DNA from 2 places in the Marinobacter flavimaris genome. Region 1 is predicted to be linked to the other one. Evidence: predicted binding sites of a transcription regulator. Region 1 holds the regulator's gene; the other holds the start of a gene.

Region 1 (7,872 bases):
CGGACATCGAAAACGTAGTCGGAATCCAGCGGCACGCCGTGTTTGAAGCCGAATGACTGAAACAGGAGAGCCAGTTCCTGATCTTTTCGACCGACCACGCGCTGCTTGACCATGTCCCGCAGCTCGTACATGGACATGCCGGTGGTATTTACGTAAAGATCGGAAAGCTTGGAGAGGGGCTCCAGCAGTTTCTTCTCGCTGGTAATGGCTTCCCGGAGAGAGGTCCTGTCGTCACTCAACGGATGCTTTCTGCGGGTGGCGTGAAAACGCTGCAGAAGCGACTGCTCGTCGGCGTCCAGGAAGATGATTTCAACGGTAACCCCGGTTTCCTGGAGGCGCCGGTAGATCTCCTCGAAATTGGCCAGCTCGCCGGAAAGGTTCCGCGCATCGATACTGACGGCCATCTTGCCCAGTCGACCAGGCCTGGTCTGGCTGGCGGCTTCCCGTGTGAGGGGGAAGAGCAGGCCAATAGGAAGATTGTCGATGCAATAAAACCCGAGGTCCTCCAGCACATGAAGTGCGGTACTCTTGCCCGAACCGGACCTGCCACTGACGATAATCAGCTTCATGACCACCTTACCTCCACTGCAGTGAATATCAGCCGCCTGAGGCGGTCATGCGCTGGTACAGCGTGCTGGCGTCCTCGGATTGCCGGAGGCGATCACAGAACGACCGCTCATTGAACTTTTCAGCCAGTTGGCTGAGCAGCTCCAGGTGTTCGCTCGTTGCTTCCTTCGGGACGATCAGGGCGAAAATCAGATCCACCGGCTGATTGTCGATAGCATCGAATTCGACGCTTTCTTCCAGCGTCATCAGCACGCCCACCACGTGATCAAGTCCTTCCAGACGGCAGTGGGGAATGGCGATTCCCTGGCCAATGCCGGTGCTGCCCAGGCGCTCGCGGGAAATCAGGTTGTTGAAGAGCTGGGTCTCGCTGAGCGTGTTGTCCTGATGGTTTATCTGCTCGGCAATAAACTCCAGGGCCCGTTTCTTGCTGGACGCAGCTACCCTGCAGAGGGTGAGCTCCGGAGCAAGAATGTTCTCTATGGTCAGGGATGTGTCGCTCATGGATCGACTGCGTTTCCGTTAAAAAAAAGGCTGCGACACGTTACTCATGTCGCAGCTCGATTAGATGAATTGCATGAAAACAGTCAGTTAGCGAGAGCCGTTTCCGTGCATCCGGTCTACATTCTTTTCCTTGTGCTTGAGGATCTGACGGTCAAGCTTGTCGATCAGGGCATCGATGGCTGCGTACATATCCTCATTTTCTGCCTTTGCGTGAATCTCACCACCAACCACGTGCAGCGTGGCTTCCGCAATCTGGCGCACCTTCTCCACTTCCAGGGTTACCTGGCAGTTGCTGATGTGGTCAAAGTGACGCTCGAGCTTCTGGAACTTCTCTGAAACATAATCCTTCAGTGCGGGAGTAAGTTCTACGTGATGGCCTGAAATATTGAGTTGCATAGGCGTCTCCTGTTGTCATCGTTCCGGCTCCCGGGAGCCGGTCTGGGTGCTGGCGCATTGTGCGCCGGCAAATAGTACGTTGCGCCCGGACCCCGGGGTGTTCAGACCAGCCGCTTGCGTTCGTTCGAAGGCGGAATGTGCATGGCCTCCCGGTACTTGGCAACGGTGCGTCGCGCAACCTTGATTCCCTGTTCTCCTAGCATGGCTGCAATTTTACTGTCGCTCAACGGCTTTTTGGGCGTTTCCGCGGCAATCAGCTTTTTGATCATCGCGCGGATCGCCGTGGAAGAACATTCACCGCCTTCGTCAGTGCTGACATGGCTGGAGAAGAAATATTTCAGCTCGAAAATTCCCCGGGGGGTGTGCATGTATTTCTGGGTGGTGACCCGGGAAATCGTGGACTCATGCATCTCAACCGCCTGGGCGATATCAGAGAGGATCAGCGGTTTCATGGCTTCTTCACCCTGATCCAGGAATCCTTGCTGGTGCTCGACAATACGGGTCGCCACTTTCAGCAGGGTTTCATTGCGGCTCTGCAGGCTCTTGATAAACCATTTCGCCTCCTGCAACTGATCCCGCAGGTAGGTGTTGTCGGCACTGCTGTCCGCACGCCTTATAAGAGAAGCATAGCTGGCATTGACCCGGATGCGCGGTGCAATTTCAGGATTCAGCTCAACACGCCAGCGGCCATTGTGTTTGCGAACGATCACGTCCGGAATCACATAATCGGGTTCGGCCCGGTCAATGACATCGCCCGGCCGCGGATTCAGGCCGGTGATCAGCGCCAGGACATCCCGCAACTGGTCTTCTTTCAGGCGGCTGCGGCGCAGCAACTGGGCGTAATCGCGGTTGCCCAGCAGGTTGATGTAATGGGTAATTACAAGGCGTGCCTGGGCCAGCCAGGGTGTTTCCGGCGGCAGCTGGTTGAGCTGGATCAGCAGGCATTCCTGTAGGTCCCGGGCAAACACGCCGGGCGGATCAAAGTGTTGCAGGCGGTGAAGCACGGCTTCCACTTCATCCAGTTCAAGGGGGTCTTCATCGTTCTCATCCAGCAGTCCGGCGTGGATTTCCTCCAGCGGGCTGGTGATATAGCCCCGTTCGTCCACTGCATCCATCAGGGCATGGGCAATGGCCTGGTCCCGTTCACTGAGGTGCGTCAGATTGAGCTGCCATTCCAGGTGATCCTGAAGCGTTTCGGTCGGGGAATTACGGGTTTCGAAATCGTGATCGTTTTCGTCGTCGTTGCGGGCTGCCGGCGCTGGTGCGGACTGGTAGATGTCGTCCCAGGCGGTATCAACCGGCAGATCGTCCGGAATGTTGTCAGGAATCTCGTTCTCCGAGGACCAGTCCGGGCCGTTCTCGGATTCATCCCAGTCGCTGGCCGGTTCCGGGGCAGCTTCAGCGGCGGACTCGGTGGCGTTGGCCTCGCGCTCGTCGTTTTCGCTGGCTGCGTCGGTCTGGTCATCGTCCTCGGAGGTCTCCAGCATGGGGTTGGATTCCAGTGCCTGCTGGATTTCCTGCTGGAGGTCGAGAGTGGAGAGCTGGAGAAGCCGGATCGCCTGTTGCAGCTGGGGCGTCATGGTCAGGCTTTGACCCAGCTTTAACTGTAAGGAGGCTTTCATAACCATGGTTCAGGATCCGTCACTCATCAGCGCGTTGTGTCATAAGTCGTGAAAAAATCTTTATATGCCGGTTACTTGCCGTGATTTTAATTTACCCTAGCAAGTTCTTTGCCGAGTTTACTTGCTACAGATCATCAAAACAATCAGCCATTGGGTGTCAGAGTCTGAATTCGTCGCCGAGATAGACTTCCTTGACCTGCTGGTTGGCCAGGATGGCGTCGGCATTGCCGGAGGCGATGATGTGGCCGCCGGAAACAATGTAGGCATTCTCGCAGATGTCCAGGGTCTCACGCACGTTGTGGTCGGTGATCAAAACGCCAATGCCTTTGTCCCGAAGGTGCCGGATGATGTGTTTGATGTCACTGACGGATATGGGGTCCACACCGGCGAAGGGCTCATCCAGCAGGATGAAAGCCGGCTCCATGGCCAGGGCCCGGGCAATTTCCACCCGTCGCCGCTCACCACCGGACAGGGCCATACCAACGCTGTCCCGTATATGGGTGATGTGGAATTCCTCCAGCAGCTCCTCGAGCTTTTTCTGCCGGTCTGCCTTGGTCAGGCCCTGCCGCGTCTCAAGGATCGCCATGATGTTGTCGCGCACAGACAGTTTGCGGAAAACCGAGGCTTCCTGTGGCAGATAGCCGATGCCTTGGCGGGCCCGACCGTGCATCGGCAGCGGCGTGATATCCCGGCTGTCGATAGTTATCCGCCCGTGATCGGCAGGTACCAGCCCCACGATCATGTAGAAACAGGTGGTTTTCCCGGCGCCGTTGGGGCCTAGCAGTCCAACAATTTCCCCGCTTCGGATTTCCAGGGACACATCGATAACCACTTTTTTCTGTTTGTAACTCTTTGCCAGGTTACTGGCTCTCAGAACTGCCATCGGTTTCCTGTTTGTCAGTGCGTCTGTCGGCGCTTCGCGGCTGGATCACCATTTCTACCCGGCCAGTGCCATCGCCGGTCTCGGCGCCGCCTTCTGCGGTTACAACGCGGCCAGCGGTATCATAGTGAATCACGTCGCCGCGGAACAGGTTGCCATTCTGCTCAATCACCGCTTCCCGTTCAAAGGTCAGCTGGCTGTCGGTGGCGGACCAGGTAATATTCAGGGCGCGGGCGTCGGTTTCACCTCCACCTTCGCGCGCCGGTTGCCTGTATCTTGCGGGGGTTCCGGAGGCCTCGATGCGGCTCAGGCCGTTCTCTGTACGGTACAGGACCACACGCTCCGCGTTCAGGCGGGTATTGCCTTGTTCAAGTTCCACATCGCCGGTGTAAGTGGCAATGCCCTGGCCATCGTCCAGGCGGGCGTTGTCGGCGGTAACCTTGATGGGGATGTCGGAATCAAGGTCGAAAGCCGCCACCGGGCCAGCCATTGCGACTGTCAGCAGGGCGGCCAGCAGGCTCCGGTATCGGTTAGTTTCCGGTTTCATAGCGTCCTTCCACCTGGGAGTTCAGTTCCAGAATCCGCTCGTCAATCCACGCTTTCATGCCCGTGGCCCGGGTTATGCCGGTAACGTCGCGTATTTCTACGGGTGCGTCTGTATATACCATGCCCCGGTCATTATCCAGCGTCAGTGTTGATGTTGTCAGAGTGGCGTCCCGTTCACCAATACTGCGCTGAATCCGGACATTGTCAGTGAGATAGACCAGGTTCTGGTTCTGCAGCAGGCTGCCATTCTCGGCTTCAACAATCCAGGGCAGAACATTGTCGCCGCCATACAGTTCGGCACGGGGAGACTCCATGGTGGCCAGGTTACCTTCTTCAAACTGCTCAATGCGGGGGCTGGAGAACCGGATTTTCAGCTTGCCCGATTCGTCGAATGACGTGTAATTGCCATTGACCACAAAGCCGTCCGGTTCGGCATCGCCCCGCAGTGCGGCTGCCTCATCATCAATGACCGGCGGTTCATCGCTTTGCCAGAGCAAAAAGACCGCGGCCACCACGGTGCCAGCCAGCGCCAGTGTTCGCAGCCAGGGCCTGTCCGGGAGCCAGTTCACGCCTTGAGCTCCAGGTAGGGTGCAAGCGCAGCATCCAGCTTGCCATGGGCAGTCAGCAGCAGGTCGCAGGCTTCTCGCACCGCGCCCTCGCCACCCCGGGTTCGGGTGCAGTAATCGGCATGTTGCTGCACCAGCCAGTAACCATTGGGTACGGTGATTCCCAGCCCGGCAAACCGGAGCGCCGGCAGGTCTGGCAGATCATCACCCATGTAGGCGATGGCCTCAGGGCTGAGATCCATGGTGCTGACCAGTTCCTGCAGGGCCACTTTCTTGTCCTCACGCCCCTGCATCAGATGGGGGATGCCCAGATCCCGCATGCGCTTTTCGGTCAGGGGTGACTTCCGACCGGTAATAACGGCGACAGTAATGCCGGCTGCCATGAGTTGTTTGAGTCCCAGGCCGTCCAGGATGTTGAACGTCTTGAGTTCATCACCGTTGGCGCTGAAGTAAAGCTTGCCATCGCTCATGATGCCGTCCACATCCAGTGCGATCAGTCGAATTTTGGCGGCTTTTTCCAGCAGTGGCTCAGGCCATTGATGCTTCATGTTGAAAAACTCCTCATGGCCCATCAGATGACGCCGGCCCGCAGCAGGTCGTGCATGTTGATGGCGCCGATTAGAGCACCGCTATCGTTCGTCACGGGCAGGGCATTGATCTTCATTTCCTCCATGATATTCAGCGCTTCCGCCGCCAGATGATCAGCCTGGATGGTTTTACCATTCCGCGTCATCACCTCGTTGATGGGCGTATGATGAATATCAACTGACCGGTCCAGAGTCCGGCGCAGGTCACCGTCCGTAAATATGCCGGTAAGCGTGCCTTCCCCGTTTACGACGGTGGTCATACCCAGACCTTTGCGGGAGATTTCAAGGAGAGCGCCGCTCAGGGGTGTGCCCTCGTTAACAACGGGAATCTGATCGCCTGTATGCATGATGTCGGAAACCCGAAGCAGCAGCCGGCGGCCGAGGCTGCCTCCGGGATGGGAGAACGCAAAATCCTCGGCACTGAATCCGCGGGCCTCAAGCAGTGCAACGGCCAGCGCATCCCCCATGACCAGGGTGGCCGTTGTTGAGGAGGTGGGCGCCAGGCCCAGGGGGCAGGCTTCCACCATAACGCTGACGTCCAGGTTGGCGACGGCTTCCCGGGCCAGGGTGGACGTGGCATTGCCGGTCATGCTGATCAGCGGGGCGCCCATACGTTTGATCAACGGCAGAATGGTGACCACCTCGCTGGTGTTGCCGCTGTTGGAAATGGCGATGACCACATCCTGGGAGGTGATCATGCCCATATCGCCGTGGCTTGCCTCACCCGGGTGCACGAAAAACGATGGCGTTCCGGTGCTGGCCAGGGTAGCGGCAATTTTATTGCCAATGTGGCCGGATTTTCCCATGCCGGTCACAACCACGCGGCCCCTGCAGTTCATTATAACTTCGCAGGCCCGCGTGAACTGGTCGTCGATTCGGGCTTCGAGGGCATCAATGGCGTCGCGCTCGATGCGGATGGCGCGGATGGCAGAAGATCGGAAATCGCTGGGAGTCTGTTCGGTCATCGGGCTTTGGGCCTGGCTGTCGGGACGTTGCAAATGTTGGGCAGAGTATACCATTTTCACCCGGCAACGATGCCCGGTTACCGAAAGTTCAGTCAAACTGATCATTGCTATCAGTACATTTTGGGCTCTTTGGATTGAGCTTGCGCGCTCCTTGGCATAATGTAGCGCCTCTTTGAAAGGTAAGGACTATGAATTCACCGGCTTACATATCGCTCAAGGACGTCGTGTTCTCCCGCTCAGGGCGCCGTATCTTCGACGGTGTCAGCCTGGACATCCCCCGCGGAAAAATCACCGCCATCATGGGGCCCAGCGGAACCGGGAAAACCACGCTGCTGCGCCTTATTGGCGGCCAGCTCAGGCCGGATTCGGGCAGTGTTGTGGTGGACGGCCATGAAGTGCCGAAGCTCAAGCGCAAAGCCCTCTACAGCCTTCGGGAAAAGATGGGCATGCTGTTCCAGAGTGGGGCGCTGTTCACCGATCTGAGCGTGTTCGAGAACGTGGCCTTCCCGTTGCGGGTGCACACAAAGCTGCCGGAAGACATGATTCGTGATGTCGTACTGATGAAGCTTGAAGCCGTCGGATTGCGAGGCGCCCGGCAACTGATGCCGTCGGAACTGTCCGGAGGTATGACCCGCCGGGTTGCTCTTGCCCGAAGTATTGCCCTGGATCCCGAGCTGATCATGTACGACGAGCCGTTCGCCGGCCAGGACCCGATTGCCATGGGCGTTCTGGTAAAGCTGATCCGCGATCTGAACAGCTCCATGGGGCTGACCAGCGTTCTGGTTTCCCACGATGTGCCCGAATCCCTGAGCATTTGCCATTACGCCTGCATCATCTCGGACGGCAAGGTGATCGGGGAGGGCACACCGGAAGAGCTCCGGGCGCATCCTTCCGGGAAGGTCCAGCAGTTTCTCCAGGGGCAGCCGGATGGCCCGGTGCCGTTTCACTACCCGGCCGAGGGCGCCGCCCAGGACTTTGGGGTGTCCGGGGGTGTGTCTTGATTGGCAGAATTGCCGCATTCGGGCGGCTCGGTCTTGATATCGTCTCGTCATTCGGCCGTTCAGGCCGTTTCCTTGCAGGCGTTCTGGGCGGTGTGCCCAGGCCGGCGACCGGTTTCCCCCTTCTGGTGAAGCAGCTGTACGCCGTTGGCGTTCTGTCCCTGGCCATTATCGTGGTTTCTGGCCTGTTTATTGGCATGGTGCTGGGGCTGCAGGGGTATACAATTCTGAGTGATTACGGTTC
Region 2 (7,872 bases), 1.0 Mb from region 1:
TTGAAGAGAAATCACGCCTCGGGCGATTGCTTATCAATCGTGGGTATCTGTCTGAGGGGCAGGTTAACGAAGGCCTCAGGCTTCAGCGCGAATCGGGACAGCGCCTGGGTGAGGTATTTATCCAGGCGGGCTGGATCAGCGAGAAGGAGCTGCACCGTGTCCTCAAGCACCAGTCCCGCTATCGCAACGCTGCCGCCCTGGTAACAGCGGTCACGCTGCCATTCCAGCCCCTGGTAACCTTTGCGGCCAGCAATTCGGCCGAGGCGTCACAGGCAATACTGGAAGCCGGCGAACTTTATGACAGAGGCAATCTTGCCCCCATGAGCGAAGCCGAGCTGGCGGCGATTTCCGGTCAGGGCGATCCGACCTTGCTGCAGCGCATTGGTATTGTCAGCAAGATGGCGGAGAACCCCGCAGGAAATGGGGAGCAGGGCTCCGAGGCATCCGCAGATGTTATAGAAGGTCTCAAGCTTTCCGCCAATATCTTCGTGCCGGTTCTGAACTTCCTGGATTCAGATCTCAGCATTTCCGGTGTGCATTATCGTGAAGGGGAGCCACGTTATCGGGTAAGAGAAGATGGCGCCCTGATGCTGGCGTTCCCTGAGCGCATCGAGGAAATTCGGATGGACAATATACGGGTTACGGGAGGCCAGGGAGCTTCAATGGGCAACGTGAGCATTCACGACATCCGGTTTCATCCCGACTCCCAGATGACCATCTACACCCGATGAAGTGGAAAGCATGGCTCGGCAGAGCCATGCGTCCGGGCTCAGGCGCTGGCGAGCACCGTGCTGCTTGATACCGTGGTCTGCTGACCCTGTGCACCGTACAGCTTTTGCTGGCCGGTGGCGCCGCGGAAAATATCTGTGAGCCTCGACAAACGCTTTTGCAAGTGGCTGATTACGCGACCGTTGGTCTGGTTCAGCGTCTGACAGGTTCGCAGCTTCTGGTCCGCTTCCTGCCAGAGTTCGAAGAGATCCGAGAATCCGGCGCTGCGAATAAAGCGGGAAGGCTCGCCACTTTCGGGGCGATATCCCATTTGTACGAGCGTTCGGATTTTCTGTTTGGCGCGTTCGCGGACTGCACCGAGGAGATCGTTCTTCTCTCTGGTCAGGGCGTCCAGCTGGCGGAGGTCGGAATTCGCAAGGCAGGTCTTTTCCTTGCCGAGAACGTCAGCCAGTGTTTCAAGCTGGCTGATATCCTGGGAAAGAAGGGTCTTCAAATCATCAATTGCGGCCATGGTCTACTCACCCGAAAATGCTTTCATCCATCTCAAGCATTTTCTGGGCCAGCTTCTCGGCGTCAATCTTGTACGTGCCATTTTCAAGGGCGGAACGGATCTGCTCGATGCGGTCGTCATCCATTTCCGGATAATCGCCCAGCTTTTGTTCGAGCTGCTTCAGGTTCTTGGCCTGATTGCTCAGGCTGACGTTCTCACCACGGGCCCCCTGGGCCTGTGTCTTCGCCTGTTCGTTGGATGCCGGCTGGGTATTCTGTGCGCCGGAGCTTTTGTCGGCCGTGGTTCTCTGGGTGTTGACCTGGCCGGGGCCAATTCCATTTAAGTCAACTGACATATCTGTACCTGCTTGCCTGTCGCGCCACGAATGCGGCGCTTACTCGAGTTTATGTCTTCTTAACGGCGGCGCCGCGAAAACCTTTAGTACTTTTAGCACTTTTTTTCATCTGCGTTTACGACCGGTTTTGCGGCATTCACTTGCCGCTCCGGCAAGCCTCTGCCGCACGCGGCTCACATCGGAATTTCCACGTGGCCCGGCGCGACAACGCTGGCTCTTATCGTGCGCGATGAGCGCAGGTTCTCAACCAGAACCTGTTCGCCAACGCTGGCGCTTGCCAGGGCTTTGCCCCGGGAACGTACTGAAAATCCACCGGTTTTGGCGGTGATGATAACATGATCGCCCCGTTCGACCGCATTCGGGGCCGAAAGCATGTCTGGTGTAACGAGCGAGCCGGCATTCACTGCGCGCCGCACTTCCATGCCAATTGCCTGCTTCGAGTCCGTAATCACGCCACGTCTGGATGAATTGATTTCAACAGACTGTTTCGCAAGCAGCCCTTCGGTTATTCGCTCTCCACGTGTGAGTGGCCTCGCTGCCACCAGGGCTGGCCCATGGATAGAGACTGAAGCGGTGACAAACATTCGCCATGGACGGGTTCCTTCGCAGGCTACCTGCAACGACGGGCTGGTGCTTTTCCATGGATCCCCGCTGAACTCTACACTCAAAGGCTTTTCGCACTCGGCGAGAGCGAGGCGGCTGTCGATGGAACCGGGTTCGAAGGAAACGGTGTAGCCATGCTCGGCCTGTTCAGACGCAAAGCTGTCCAGAAACGCCAGGGTCGCTTTCTGAATCTGTTCGGCCGTCGTTCCAGCAAGGAGCGGCGTGCTCAGGCCAGACATTAGCAGTAGTAGGGCGAAATTCGTGATGCGCATACGTATCAGTTTGTCCTATGCTGTCAACAACAGGGCAGAAAAGCCCGAATCAGGCTAAGGATTCGGTAAAAGTGGCCGTTAAATGGGCTGACCCACCCCTGATATGACGGGTTTCCGTCGATCAGGCTATTATTCAGTGAACAGCAAGATATATGCCGTTGTAATTCCGGCAAGCCAGGAGAATCGAAATGGCAGGGGTTTTGGACAGTGTCAACCAGCGCACTCAGATGGTCGGAAAGAACCGCCTCGAGCTGCTTCTATTCCGTCTCAGGGGGCGTCAGATCTACGGGATCAACGTGTTCAAGGTGAAAGAGGTTCTGCAGTGTCCGAAGCTGTTCTCCCTGCCCAACAGCCGCCCGGTCGTTCGAGGCGTAGCCCATAGCCGGGGCGAGACTATCCCCATTATCGATCTGAGCATGGCAATCGGTCTGCCCGGTATCCCGCAAGAAGAGCTCTCCACCAGTTTCGTCATCATCACTGAATACAATCGCAAAACGCAGGGTTTCCTGGTGAGCGGTGTCGAGCGAATCATGAACATGAACTGGGAAGAAATCCTGCCGCCACCCAAAGGTGCCGGCAGGGATGTCTATCTAACCGCTGTCACGAAAATAGATGATAAGCTTATTGAAATCATTGATGTGGAGAAGATTCTTTCAGAAGTTTCTCCGCTTGCGGAGGACGTGACCGAAGCCGTCCTGAGTAAGAGCGCGGAGCGCGTGCCCGGACATCTACCCGTGTTGGTGGTGGATGATTCGTCCGTGGCCCGGCGCCAGATACAGCGGTGTCTCACCGCAATCGGCATGGAAGTGGTGCTGAAAAATGACGGCAAGCAAGCATTCGAATATCTGAAAGAAATAACGGCGGACGGTTCGCGGGCCAAAGATCACTTCTCATTGATCATCTCCGATGTCGAGATGCCGGAAATGGATGGCTATACCCTGGTTACCAAGGTGAAAAGTGACCCGGCCCTGGCAGATATGTTTGTTATGCTCCACACCTCACTCAGCGGTGTGTTCAACCAGGCCATGGTGAAAAAGGTCGGGGCCGACGACTTTATGGCAAAGTTCAGTCCGGACGAACTGGCAGAGCGGGTGATGGAAATCATCGACCAGGGTTGATGGAGCCGCTCAAAGATTCACTCAGAACAGAGACCCAATGAAAGCGGAAATAACGCCACAGGAATATGAAGCCTTCAAATCGTTCCTGCAGGATGCCTGTGGGATTTTACTGGGCGAGAACAAACAGTACCTGGTAAAAAGCAGGTTGCGCAGGATTCTCGAAGAGAACAGCCTGAGCACCCTGGGTGAACTCCTTGAGCGCCTCAAGCGTCCCGGCCGGGGCGGCCTAAAGGAAGTGGTCATCGATGCGATGACAACCAATGAGACGCTGTGGTTCCGTGACAATCATCCTTTCCGGATACTTCAGGAAAAGCTGCTTCCTGAATTCGCTGAACGCAGTTCGGGCCAGCCTCTTCGGATCTGGTCGGCGGCCTGTTCAACCGGCCAGGAACCATACTCCATCGCCATGATCGTGGAGGAGTTCCGGCGGGCAAGGCCCGGCAAGCTTCGCGATGTGAAAATTACTGCCACTGATATCTCCAAAAGCGTTCTCGAAGTCGCCCGCAAGGGCGAGTACGAGATGATTGCCATTGGCCGGGGCCTTTCACCGGAGCGACAAAAGCAGTTTTTTACCCCGTCCCTCAATGGTGGCTGGCAGATCAAGCCGCAGATCAAGAGCATGGTGGAGTTCAAGGAATTGAACTTGCTGGAGCGTTACATGCTCGGTAAGTTTGATATCGTGATGTGCCGGAATGTTCTGATCTATTTCTCTGCGGATCTGAAAAAGGACATTCTTACCCGCATGCACGCCACCCTGAATCCGGGCGGCTATCTGGTTCTGGGTGCCTCCGAGTCGTTGAACGGTTTGCCCCATCTCTACGAGATGGTGCAGTGCCATCCCGGAATCATCTACAGGAAAAAGTAGTCCATGCCCCTCAATGTCTGGGTCCTGGTTGCCGCCCAGGCGCTGGCCATGTGCACAGCGCCCTTCATCGTTTTTATCGGCAGCATCCAGGGCCGAATGCTCGCTCCGGCCCCTGAATACGCAACGCTTCCGGTGGGTCTGGTGGTGGTTGGCACCGTGCTCGCCATCAAACCGGCCACCTGGTTGATGGAGCGCATCGGGCGCAAGCGTGTGATGCTGCTTGGCGCGATCATGGGTATCGTGGCGGGGCTGATGGGGGCGGCGGCGTCCTGGACCGGTCTGTTTTCTTTGTTGTGTCTGGCGGCTGTCGTAGGTGGTACCGGCCTTGCTGTCGTTCACCAATACCGGTTTGCAGCCATGGAGTCCGTGGCACCGGGGATGGCTGGCTCTGCCGCCGCTCGTGTGCTCCTGGGAGGCCTGGTGGCGGCCTGGCTAGGGCCGGAAGTGGCCGCCCTGGGTAGCGGCGCCGCGGAGCAGTATCCGTTTCTGATCAGCTGGGTTGCGCTGGCGGTGGTGCAGGGCGCGGCGCTGTTGATCCTTGGCGCCGGCTATCGGGCGGGCGCGGAACGGGTACAGGAATCACGGCCAGGGGGTGGACGCCCGCTGCGGGAAATTCTGTCGAATTCACTGGTCTGGGCCGCCATTAGTGCTGCTGCCATTGGCTATGCGGTCATGAGTTTCATTATGACGGCAACGCCATTGAGCATGACCGAGATGGCGGGGCATGACCTGGACGATGCCAAGCGCGTCATCCAGCTCCACATCATGGCCATGTACCTGCCGTCGCTGATCAGCGGCTGGCTGACCCGCGTTATTGGCATACCGCTGATGATGGCTGCGGGATTGCTGGCGTATCTGGGTTGCATTGCTCTGGCCGCCAGTGGCGTGAGTTTTCACCATTACCTTTCCGCCCTGTTGTTGCTCGGTATCGGTTGGAATTTCCTGTTTGTTGGCGGTACAACGCTTTTGCCCCGAGGTTACCGGGATGCAGAACGCTTCCGTGTCCAGGGCCTGAACGACATCATGGTCTTTGGTTCCCAGGCTACCGCCGCGCTGTCTGCAGGTGCCATTCTGAGCTGGCTCGGCTGGGGCGGCCTGGTCATGGTTGCAGTGCCCTTCCTGATACTTCACGGGTTGTTGATGACGTTGTGGCTGTTGCGGGACCGAGCGCCCGAGCCCGCCGTTAACGGGAGAGACTAATGCTTATAGATTTCGAGGGTATGGATCCGAAAGATGCCTACCACATCCTTACCCAGACAGTGATTCCGAGGCCAGTTGCCTGGGTGCTGAGTGAAAATCCGGATGGCGACTACAATCTGGCGCCGTTCTCGTTCTTTACGCCGATCACCAGCAATCCCCCGTTGCTGATGATTTCCGTTGGTAAAAAACCGGCGGAGGGCGTTTCGAAAGACACCCGGGTAAACATTGAAGCGAGAAAGAATTTTGTCATTCACATCGCCCACCGGGATCTCGCCGCGGCGGTCACAGAATCCTCGCGAACCTTGCCCCATGGCGAATCCGAACTGAAAAATCTTGATCTGGAGCTGTTGGATTTTGAAGGCTCGAGCCTGCCTCGGCTCAAGGACTGCCACGTGGCTTTTGCCTGCGAGCTCTACGACATCAAGGAAATCGGTGCCGGGCCCCAGTCACTGGTATTCGGAAAAGTCACCCGGGTATGGGTATCTGATGATGCAGCTCGTTACGATGACAAGAATCGCCTGACCTTCAATGGCGCTGCGATTGATCCGATCGGCCGTCTCGGGGGAAGCGAATACGTCACCTTCGGTGAAATCCTCAAAATTCCGCGGCCATCCTGAATCGGGGGCAGGGCAAAGGAATGGAACAGCTTAACCTCCGCCATCTCTACTATTTCTGGGTGATCAGCCGGGAAGGTTCGATCGCCCGAGCCAGTGAAGTCCTGGAACTGGCGCCGCAGACCCTCAGTGGCCAGCTTGCCACGTTTGAAGCCTCAGTGGGTGGGCGCCTGTTCTCCCGGGAAAGGCGCAAGCTGATCCTCACAGACTACGGCCGGCTGATCCTCGGCTACGCCGACGACATATTCGCCCTCACCGGTGAGCTTGCCGAAACCCTGCGGCTTGATCCTTCCGAGCGCCCGCTGACCCTGCGAGCCGGCGTCTCCGCGTCGATTCACAAGCTGATTGCCTACTACCTGCTGCAGCCGGCGATGGCGGGCGAGCGGTCCATCCAGCTTGAATGCCAAACCGGGCGCACCGAAGATCTTGTGCTTAGCCTGAAACGCAAGGAGCTGGATCTGGTTCTGACCGACCGGGTGCCACGGTTGCAGGAGGACGGCAATCTCACGGTACACCCTCTGGCGGGATCCAGCATGAGCCTGTTCGCCGCACCAGAGTTGGCAAGAAAGCTCAAAAAGGGGTTTCCCGAATCCCTGAATGGTCAACCGTTGCTGGCCAACGCCACGGATGCACCCTATTTCGAGCGACTGATGAACTGGTTTTCCCTGAACGGGGTTCGCATGAAACTTGTCGCCCGGGTAGATGACAGCGCCCTGATCAAGGTATTTGGCAGCCAGGGCTATGGCGTGTTCGCTGCTCCAACCTCAATCCGCGAGGAGGTCTGCCGCCAGTATGAGGTAGAGCAGATTGCCTCAATTGAAGACGTCATGGATGAATTGTTCGCCATCACTCGTGGCCGAAAAACCGCCCATGAGGGCGTCCGTGCCATTGTCGATGCCCACACGGGTGATAGTGACGCCTGATTGCATCGAAAATAACGATCTTAAAAGCTCACAAAAGCTTATTTTATCGAACTCTGTTCCTGTCCATTATGGAGTTGTGAAAGGCAGCAAACCAAAGAGGAGCAGCAGCTATGAAGACCATCCACAAATTCCGTCTGGAACCGGGCAAAGAGCCGACCACGCTCACGCTCAAAGAGGGTTACAGGGTGGTGCGCAGCGAATACATCGTGCCCCATAAGGCCGTCTACCTCTGGGTGGAGCAGCCCCTGAACGTAACCACACCAACCCTTGAGCGGCAGTTCCGAGTCGCTTATTCGGGCGAACCAGTGCCTGACAGCTTCGAATACCTCGATACCGCACTGGATCCATTTGGCCCTGAGGCGTACCACGTGTTTGCAATACCTGCCGGTGAAGAAGAGCTCTTCAATACGGCATCTAACGGTGCAAGCAACGACGCGTTCAGCAGGCAGAACTGGCAACACACAGCGATCTCTTGACCACTTCAGGGCCCTTCGGGGCCCTTTTTTATGGCGTCTCGATCGGCAGGTGGCCGGTTTTTACCCAGATGATTGTTTCCTTGTCCACGAACGGGTGATGCTGGCTCAGGTGGGGGCTCCGAATCCAGGTGCCCGCCGGGTAGCGACCATGTTCATCGCAAAACTCACCGGACAGCACAAATATCTCCTCTCCGCCGAAGTGCCGATGGGGTTGGAAAACCTCATTG

Evidence for each region. Region 1 encodes sigma-54, which starts transcription at its own class of promoters, with help from an activator protein. Its sites were predicted from a motif close to ANTGGCATNNANNTTGCTNT; they were not measured.
Region 2: a site for sigma-54 is predicted at 2,590-2,609, ahead of flgA (flagellar basal body P-ring formation chaperone FlgA). Genes of this name have one in related genera too.

What each region holds. Positions count from the first base shown of each region.
Region 1 covers NZ_CP171359.1:2,151,898-2,159,769, reverse strand. The annotation lists gene rapZ (RNase adapter RapZ) at 1-569, opposite strand, end outside; gene ptsN (PTS IIA-like nitrogen regulatory protein PtsN) at 598-1,068, opposite strand; gene hpf (ribosome hibernation promoting factor) at 1,156-1,464, opposite strand; gene ACGK9W_RS10100 (RNA polymerase factor sigma-54) at 1,566-3,092, opposite strand; gene lptB (LPS export ABC transporter ATP-binding protein) at 3,244-3,969, opposite strand; gene lptA (lipopolysaccharide transport periplasmic protein LptA) at 3,947-4,513, opposite strand; gene lptC (LPS export ABC transporter periplasmic protein LptC) at 4,497-5,081, opposite strand; gene ACGK9W_RS10080 (KdsC family phosphatase) at 5,078-5,626, opposite strand; gene ACGK9W_RS10075 (KpsF/GutQ family sugar-phosphate isomerase) at 5,650-6,630, opposite strand; gene ACGK9W_RS10070 (ATP-binding cassette domain-containing protein) at 6,819-7,631, shown strand; gene mlaE (lipid asymmetry maintenance ABC transporter permease subunit MlaE) at 7,628-7,872, shown strand, end outside.
Region 2 covers NZ_CP171359.1:1,117,855-1,125,726, forward strand. The annotation lists gene ACGK9W_RS05240 (hypothetical protein) at 1-731, shown strand, start outside; gene ACGK9W_RS05245 (flagella synthesis protein FlgN) at 770-1,240, opposite strand; gene flgM (flagellar biosynthesis anti-sigma factor FlgM) at 1,248-1,574, opposite strand; gene flgA (flagellar basal body P-ring formation chaperone FlgA) at 1,748-2,449, opposite strand; gene ACGK9W_RS05260 (chemotaxis protein CheV) at 2,638-3,567, shown strand; gene ACGK9W_RS05265 (protein-glutamate O-methyltransferase CheR) at 3,605-4,432, shown strand; gene ACGK9W_RS05270 (MFS transporter) at 4,436-5,632, shown strand; gene ACGK9W_RS05275 (flavin reductase family protein) at 5,632-6,249, shown strand; gene ACGK9W_RS05280 (LysR family transcriptional regulator) at 6,270-7,169, shown strand; gene ACGK9W_RS05285 (hypothetical protein) at 7,280-7,645, shown strand; gene ACGK9W_RS05290 (cupin domain-containing protein) at 7,674-7,872, opposite strand, start outside.